Regions from separate parts of the Alteromonas fortis genome, predicted to be linked through region 1. Evidence: predicted binding sites of a transcription regulator. Region 1 holds the regulator's gene; each other region holds the start of a gene.
The links. Region 1 encodes sigma-54, which starts transcription at its own class of promoters, with help from an activator protein. Its sites were predicted from a motif close to GTTGGCACGNNNNTNGNNT; they were not measured.
Positions count from the first base shown of each region.

Region 1 (2,272 bases):
AAATTCACAACAGCAAGAAGAAGAAGCAGATGCCCTACTTGATGAATTTAATATCAACCATATACGTAATAGTACGGGGATGAGTTTGTCAGGGGGAGAACGGCGTCGCGTAGAGATTGCACGAGCTCTGGCAGCAAAACCACAGTTTATTTTGTTAGACGAACCATTTGCCGGTGTTGATCCAATATCAGTTAATGATATAAAGAAGATAATACAGCATCTGCGAGATAGGGGTATTGGTATCCTTATCACGGACCATAACGTACGCGAAACATTGGATGTTTGCGAAAAAGCGTACATTGTGAGTCATGGCGAGCTTATTGCGCAAGGAACTGCGGAACAGGTTTTAAGTAATCAAAAAGTAAGGGACGTATACCTAGGCGAACAATTCAGGCTATAGTTAGTGTAACCGAATTGTCACTTTTCAGTTTCGCTCTGGTATATTTAATTTAGAGCATTTAAATAAGACGTAGATGAAACCATCTTTACAGCTAAAATTTAGCCAACAACTTACCATGACACCTCAGCTGCAGCAGGCCATTAAGCTGCTGCAGCTTTCTACGCTTGATCTTCAGCAAGAGATTCAAGAAGCGCTCGACTCTAATCCGCTTTTAGAAGTGGAAGAAGGTAACGACGAGCCACAAGTAGAAAAGAACAATGTCGATAGTGACGATAGCGCTGCTGAAGCGACAGCTTCTGCATCAAGCGACACGCTAGAAGCAGGAGATGCACTGGAGAAGAATGACCTTCCCGATGAGCTACCTATCGACAGCACTTGGGATGAGTATTATTCCGCTTCTTCTGCGCCTGCACCTGGTCCATCTAATGATGATGAACAAATCTTTCAAGGTGAAACCACTGAAGACATCCAAGAGCACTTGCTTTGGCAAATGCGCCTCACTCATTTTTCGGATACTGACCGCGCCATTGCTACTGCAATCATCGATTCGATTGACGAATCAGGTTATTTGACCGTTACTCTTGACGATATCTTAGAAGCGGTCAACGATGATGATCTTGAAGAGCCTATCGAAATGGACGAAATAGAATGTGTACTTAAGCGCATTCAAATGTTCGACCCCATTGGTTCAGGTTCTCGTACCCCTCAAGAATGTCTTATGGTGCAATTGCGCCAGTTTTCAGAAGACACGCCGTGGCTTTCTGAAGCGAAGCAGCTTATTGAGGAATATTCAGATTTACTGAGCAGTAAAGACTACCGCACCCTAATGCGTAAGAGCCGATTAAAAGAAGATCAGCTGCGCGAAGCAATGCGTTTACTTCAAACCTTGAATCCTCGCCCAGGTAGTGCTTTAGTTACTAAAGAGCCTGAGTACGTTATTCCTGATGTCTCAGTAACCAAGAAAAATGGCCGTTGGGTGGTTGAGCTGAACCCCGACAGTCTGCCGAAATTAAGCGTAAATCAACAGTACGCAGCAATGAGTCGCCGTGCTAAGAACAGTAGCGATTCACAATTCATCCGCTCACACATGCAAGAGGCCAAGTGGTTCATAAAGAGCCTTGAATCTCGTAACGATACCTTAATGAAGGTCGCAAATTGTATTGTGCAGCAGCAAATGGGCTTTTTTGAGCACGGCCCGGAAATGATGAAACCAATGGTGCTAAATGATGTCGCAGAAATGGTAGATATGCACGAATCGACTATTTCCCGTGTGACAACGCAAAAGTATATGCATACGCCTCGTGGTATCTTCGAATTGAAGTATTTCTTCTCAAGCCACGTAGCAACTGAGTCAGGTGGTGAATGTTCATCTACAGCGATTCGTGCATTGATCAAGAAGTTAGTGGCTGCGGAAAATCCTAGCAAGCCGCTAAGTGATAGCAAGATTGCTTCGTTGTTGGCAGAGCAAGGCATAAAAGTCGCTCGGCGAACAATAGCAAAATATCGGGAATCGTTATCGATCCCACCGTCGAACCAACGCAAAAGCCTTATTTAACTAGGCTTAAATATATAAGGAAGACGAAATATGCAAATCAACCTCACTGGTCATCATGTCGAAATCACCGACTCTTTGCGTAATTATGTCGATACGAAGTTCAGCAAACTTGAACGTCACTTTGATCACATTTCTAATGTGCATGTCATCCTGAACGTTGAAAAATTAAATCAAAAAGCCGAAGCGACTGTTCATTTAAGTGGCGCTGAAGTATTCGCATCCTCAGAAAATACCGACATGTATGCGGCGATTGACAGCATGGTTGATAAACTCGACCGGCAGGTAATCAAGCATAAGGAAAAACTGAAAAAACATTA
Region 1 is NZ_LR812090.1:810,992-813,263, reverse strand. It holds gene lptB (LPS export ABC transporter ATP-binding protein) at 1-400, shown strand, start outside; gene PCAR9_RS03615 (RNA polymerase factor sigma-54) at 474-1,955, shown strand; gene hpf (ribosome hibernation promoting factor) at 1,986-2,272, shown strand, end outside.

Region 2 (2,272 bases), 1.9 Mb from region 1:
TAGCGGAAAAGTAGATTTAGGCATTTCTCCCTTTGCCTTTCCGAATGGCTTTAGCGAAGACTTATGCGAAATTGAGTTTGCCGCGGTGGCTCATGCTAAGCACCCTTTACACCAATTAAACAGAACCCTAACCTTAGAAGACCTCAAAACTCATCGTCAGATTGTAGTTCGCGACTCTTCTGCAGAGCGCAAGGCAGATGTGGGTTGGTTAGGTGCAGAGCAACGTTGGACAGTGAGCCACGTGAGAACATCTTTAGATATCATTACTCAGGGATTGGGGTTTGCGTGGCTACCTATAGCAATTATTAAGGAAGAATTAGAAAACGGTACCCTAGTTCCGCTTCCTTTAGATAACAATGCGGCGTTAAGAAAAGCCCTTCTCTATCTTTCTTTTGAAGATGGAGACACCTTAGGCCCGGCGGCGCGGGCATTTATGGGAGAACTGAGATACCAAACAATGAACCTACCTACCTCAGATTTTATGCTTGATTCATGCTCAGTGTAGCTCGCGCATTAGCTAACTACTGTCGGCAAATGCTGAAAGCCTAACACAAATCCAAACAGTGAAATTGTTACACCTATCAAGGCTACTGCCCCGTCGTCAGTAGCCATTCCAACGGCCATAATGAAAACTGCCAAGGCGGGAATAAGACCCATAAAGGGAATAAGCTCTAACGGAACCATTACCAAGCCGCAGCCAACACAATTTAAAGCAATTAAAGAGCGAAACACGGGCTGTTTCATAAAAAAACAACGGGGAACGAGAAAGCGGTCGATACTAGCTGCATAGGGTTTTATTTTTTCGACTATATGGCGTAGTTGATCAGCATCGCAATGTATGTCCATCACTTTTTGAGGTAACCATGGGTGCCTGCTACCGAGTAATATTTGCAATGCAATAAGTAAAATCGTCACACCGGTTAAAGAAGGTACACCAGGAATAGCGCCTATAGGGGTGCAGGCGATAAACGACGGAAGCGCTAGCATTGGGCCAAAGCCCCGCTTTTCCATAACTTCCCAAAAATCTGCAAAATAAAATAAATCTTGACTAGCCCGAGGCTGCATTTTTGTCAGCAGCTCGGTTAAAGTCATTGATCTCTCAGCTGTTTTTGCCCACATTTTCAATTCCTTTGACATAAATTTAGCCGTAGTCCTCTAACTTCAGAGAGCAAATGCGGGCCTACCATAGGCAAATTCTCGGTAAACCTTATCTATTCCTTTCACCAATAATAAAGTTGCTCTACATACAAATTGTGCGAAAAATGTGCCATAGCCAAGCTCACCTACACTTTATAAGGAAATGGGAATACTTTTTGCAGTTATATGTAAATAGGTAACACTCAATGTGTATTTGATAGACCGAGAATCTTCTAGATTAAATCAAAAGAGTAAAATTATAGACGGTCGTTCGTACAGATGAATCACTACAATTAATGTGACTTTATTGAACATTCATTCGGTTTTACCTGAACTAAACAAGTTATTGCTAGGAAAGGAGTAAGTATAGCTAGGTATCTAGTTATTTTTCCTTGCCTTTTATGATACAACTATAACATTGATTTTATTCCATATTTTAAATGGAAAGTAATAGAGAGGGACATCCACGTGCTAACCGTACTTTTAGTTGATGACGATGCCGAGTTTACAGAAGTAGCTTGTACTATTATTGAGTTTTTAGGCCACGACGTCCTAACAGCTGCGACATTAGCTGAAGCCCGCGACTGGCTAGAGAAAGAAACATTCGATCACGTACTGTTAGATTTCATGTTGCCCGATGGTAGCGGCGCTCATCTGTTTAATGAACTTGATGCGCTCCCAAAGCGTCCTCGTGTTACCTTAATCACCGGCCACCCTTCGGTTAAAAGCGTAATCAAAGGCTTGTGTGGCCCTACCGTAGACTACCTTGTCAAGCCAATACAGCGCGAAGAAATCGAGGCTGTGTTAAGTAAAAAGCCAAAAGAAAAAGCACCTAAAGAAGAGACAATTGAAAAACACTTCGATTTGCTTATTGGCGAGTCACCGGTGATGAAGGAGTTATACAAACTCATTTCAAGGGTTAGCAAAACAAGCGCTAACGTCATGCTGTTAGGTGAAAGTGGTGTTGGTAAAGAAGTAGTCGCAGCTGCTATTCACCGAGCCTCAGAAAGTGATGGCCCTTATATCGCCACAAACTGTGGTGCCTTTTCTAAAGAATTGATTGGTAGTGAGTTGTTCGGCCATGAAAAAGGTGCCTTTACCGGTGCTGTGGGCCGTAAAGAGGGTGTTTTCGAGC
Region 2 is NZ_LR812090.1:2,665,807-2,668,078, forward strand. It holds gene PCAR9_RS11565 (LysR family transcriptional regulator) at 1-505, shown strand, start outside; gene PCAR9_RS11570 (exopolysaccharide biosynthesis protein) at 514-1,119, opposite strand; gene PCAR9_RS11575 (sigma-54-dependent transcriptional regulator) at 1,606-2,272, shown strand, end outside.
Region 2: the regulator sigma-54 is predicted to act here: its motif matches at 1,254-1,272, upstream of PCAR9_RS11570 (exopolysaccharide biosynthesis protein).

Region 3 (2,272 bases), 3.6 Mb from region 1:
GCCTATAGCCACCAACCAGGTTGCCATAAGGTGTTTAACCTTAGACATTTTGTCCCAGCCAAAGAAGAACAACCCCACGAAGGTAGATTCCAGGAAGAACGCCATCAATCCTTCAATAGCCAGCGGTGCTCCAAAGATATCGCCCACGTAGTGAGAATAATATGACCAGTTCATGCCGAACTGGAACTCCATGGTTAAGCCAGTAGCTACCCCAATGGCAAAGTTAATTCCAAACAGTTTTCCCCAAAACTGGGTCATTTGCTTGTATATCTCTTTACCTGTCATTACGTAAACGGATTCCATAATGGCAAGTAAAAAGCTAAGCCCTAACGTTAAGGGTACAAAAATAAAGTGGAACATCGCAGTTAATGCAAATTGCCACCGCGATAGTTCTATTAACGTATCGCTCATGGGTTATCTCCCTTTTCAAGCAGGTGCGCTAAGCGCATGAAATAAAAATGGGTCGTTTAATATTCAGTGGGATATCTACTGAAATTTCAGCGTTGGCAGCTTTATCAGCTTTGTTAGAGCACGGTCTGTGCCACTTGCCAAATTGGTTTCACTTTAAAAGCAAAGCTTGGTCGCAGAACGGCATCTTCGTACGCTGCGGGAGGATTATTCCATGGTCGAAAGTTGAGCACTTTGATCCATCGCAAGAATCTAATATGAAAACCGCGTCATTTTTGTCAACAAAGAGACAAAAATGACACGAAGGAGAGGAGAATGTTAAGTACTTTGTGAGTGAGACACTGTGGGACTAAGTTGTAAAATCACCGCTATTCAGGTTGATATGTAAGCGTGAAAGCACCGCGCAAATCACCAACCGTAAACCCCGTAGCTTGGTCATCAGGGTAATGCTTGGCAATAACGTCTTTCACAGCAGGGGCTACATTAGTGCCATGGCACGCCATACAAAGTTGACCTTGTTCAATGGCCATCATGTAGCGAAATTCACCGCTTTCATCATCATACTGATATGCGTCTAAGGGTCTTTTAAGCGGTTCACTAGTTAGTTTGTTTTTCTCTAAAAGGCCAGAAAAATGCGCTAGCTGTTCCCGCTCCCAGCCATCCGGTGCATTATCCGGGTTACGTACTTTGAGTGAAGTACGTCCTACCGACCAACCATTCTTGCTTAGGCTATCAGCAATTGGCCCTGCGGCTAATTGACACTCTTCTACGCCCGCTGTTAAACCACCAGATCTTATAGCTTGTTGAAGTCGCGTTTTTAGCCCGGCGCCAAGCGCTTTTACGTGCCCTTTAGCCTGTTTGATTTTTATTTGAGCCTCGCCTTCTTGCGCATCAATATTAGTCATTTGAGGTTTTTCAGCGAGACTACAGCTGCTTAACATTGCGCTTAATATCGTGCTTAACGCCATTAAAGCCACATATTTATTCATAAGGTAACGCTCCTGATAACTGAGTTTATGGCTACTAAAGCCAAGTCATTTATCTCAAACATTGAACAAGCTTTGTGCCAGTATGTTAAATTGATGAAATAAAATTAGAATTAACTAATACGCTGACAATGAACATATCAATTGTACAAGCAATGATAGATGCAATAGACAAACCCGCTATTTTCATCAATCAAAACTATATTATTGAGGCGGTTAATGCGCCTTACAGAGACACGTACCCCGTTAATATTAAGTTAGGCTATAGCACCTGCTATCAGGTATCTCATCGCAACAACAAACCCTGTGATCAATGCGGCGAGCAGTGTCCCATGCAGCAAAGTAAGACGACTGGACGAGCGGCGAGCGTGGTACATATTCACTCCACCAGCGAAGGTCAAAGTTATTGCGATATTTTGATGCGTCCAATATTCGATGGGAATGGCGATTTATTAGGTTATTTAGAGATTTTAGATAAGCTTGCATTTGCATCTAATCGCCCTGCAGCAGGCAAAATGATTGGCGAGTCTGAAGCATTTAAAACTATGCTTAATAAAATAAATCGCGCTGCAAATTCAGATATAGCCGTATTGCTGCACGGAGAAACTGGCACAGGTAAAGAGTTGGTCTCGCAAGCATTGCACTCTAGCAGTAGTCGTGCAGACAAGCCTTTTGTCGTAATTGAATGCACTGGACTGTCTGACTCTTTGCTTGAAAGTGAGTTATTCGGCTATGAAAAAGGTGCCTTCACTGGCGCTACTTCAAACAAAAAAGGGCTAGTAGAAGCGGCGGAAGGCGGCACCCTATTTTTTGATGAAGTAGGTGATATCCCCCTTGCCATGCAGGTTAAATTACTAAGATTGTTTGAAACCCAAACC
Region 3 is NZ_LR812090.1:4,373,469-4,375,740, forward strand. It holds gene PCAR9_RS18665 (cytochrome ubiquinol oxidase subunit I) at 1-411, opposite strand, end outside; gene PCAR9_RS18670 (Tll0287-like domain-containing protein) at 777-1,397, opposite strand; gene PCAR9_RS18675 (sigma-54 interaction domain-containing protein) at 1,550-2,272, shown strand, end outside.
Region 3: the regulator sigma-54 is predicted to act here: its motif matches at 1,461-1,479, upstream of PCAR9_RS18670 (Tll0287-like domain-containing protein).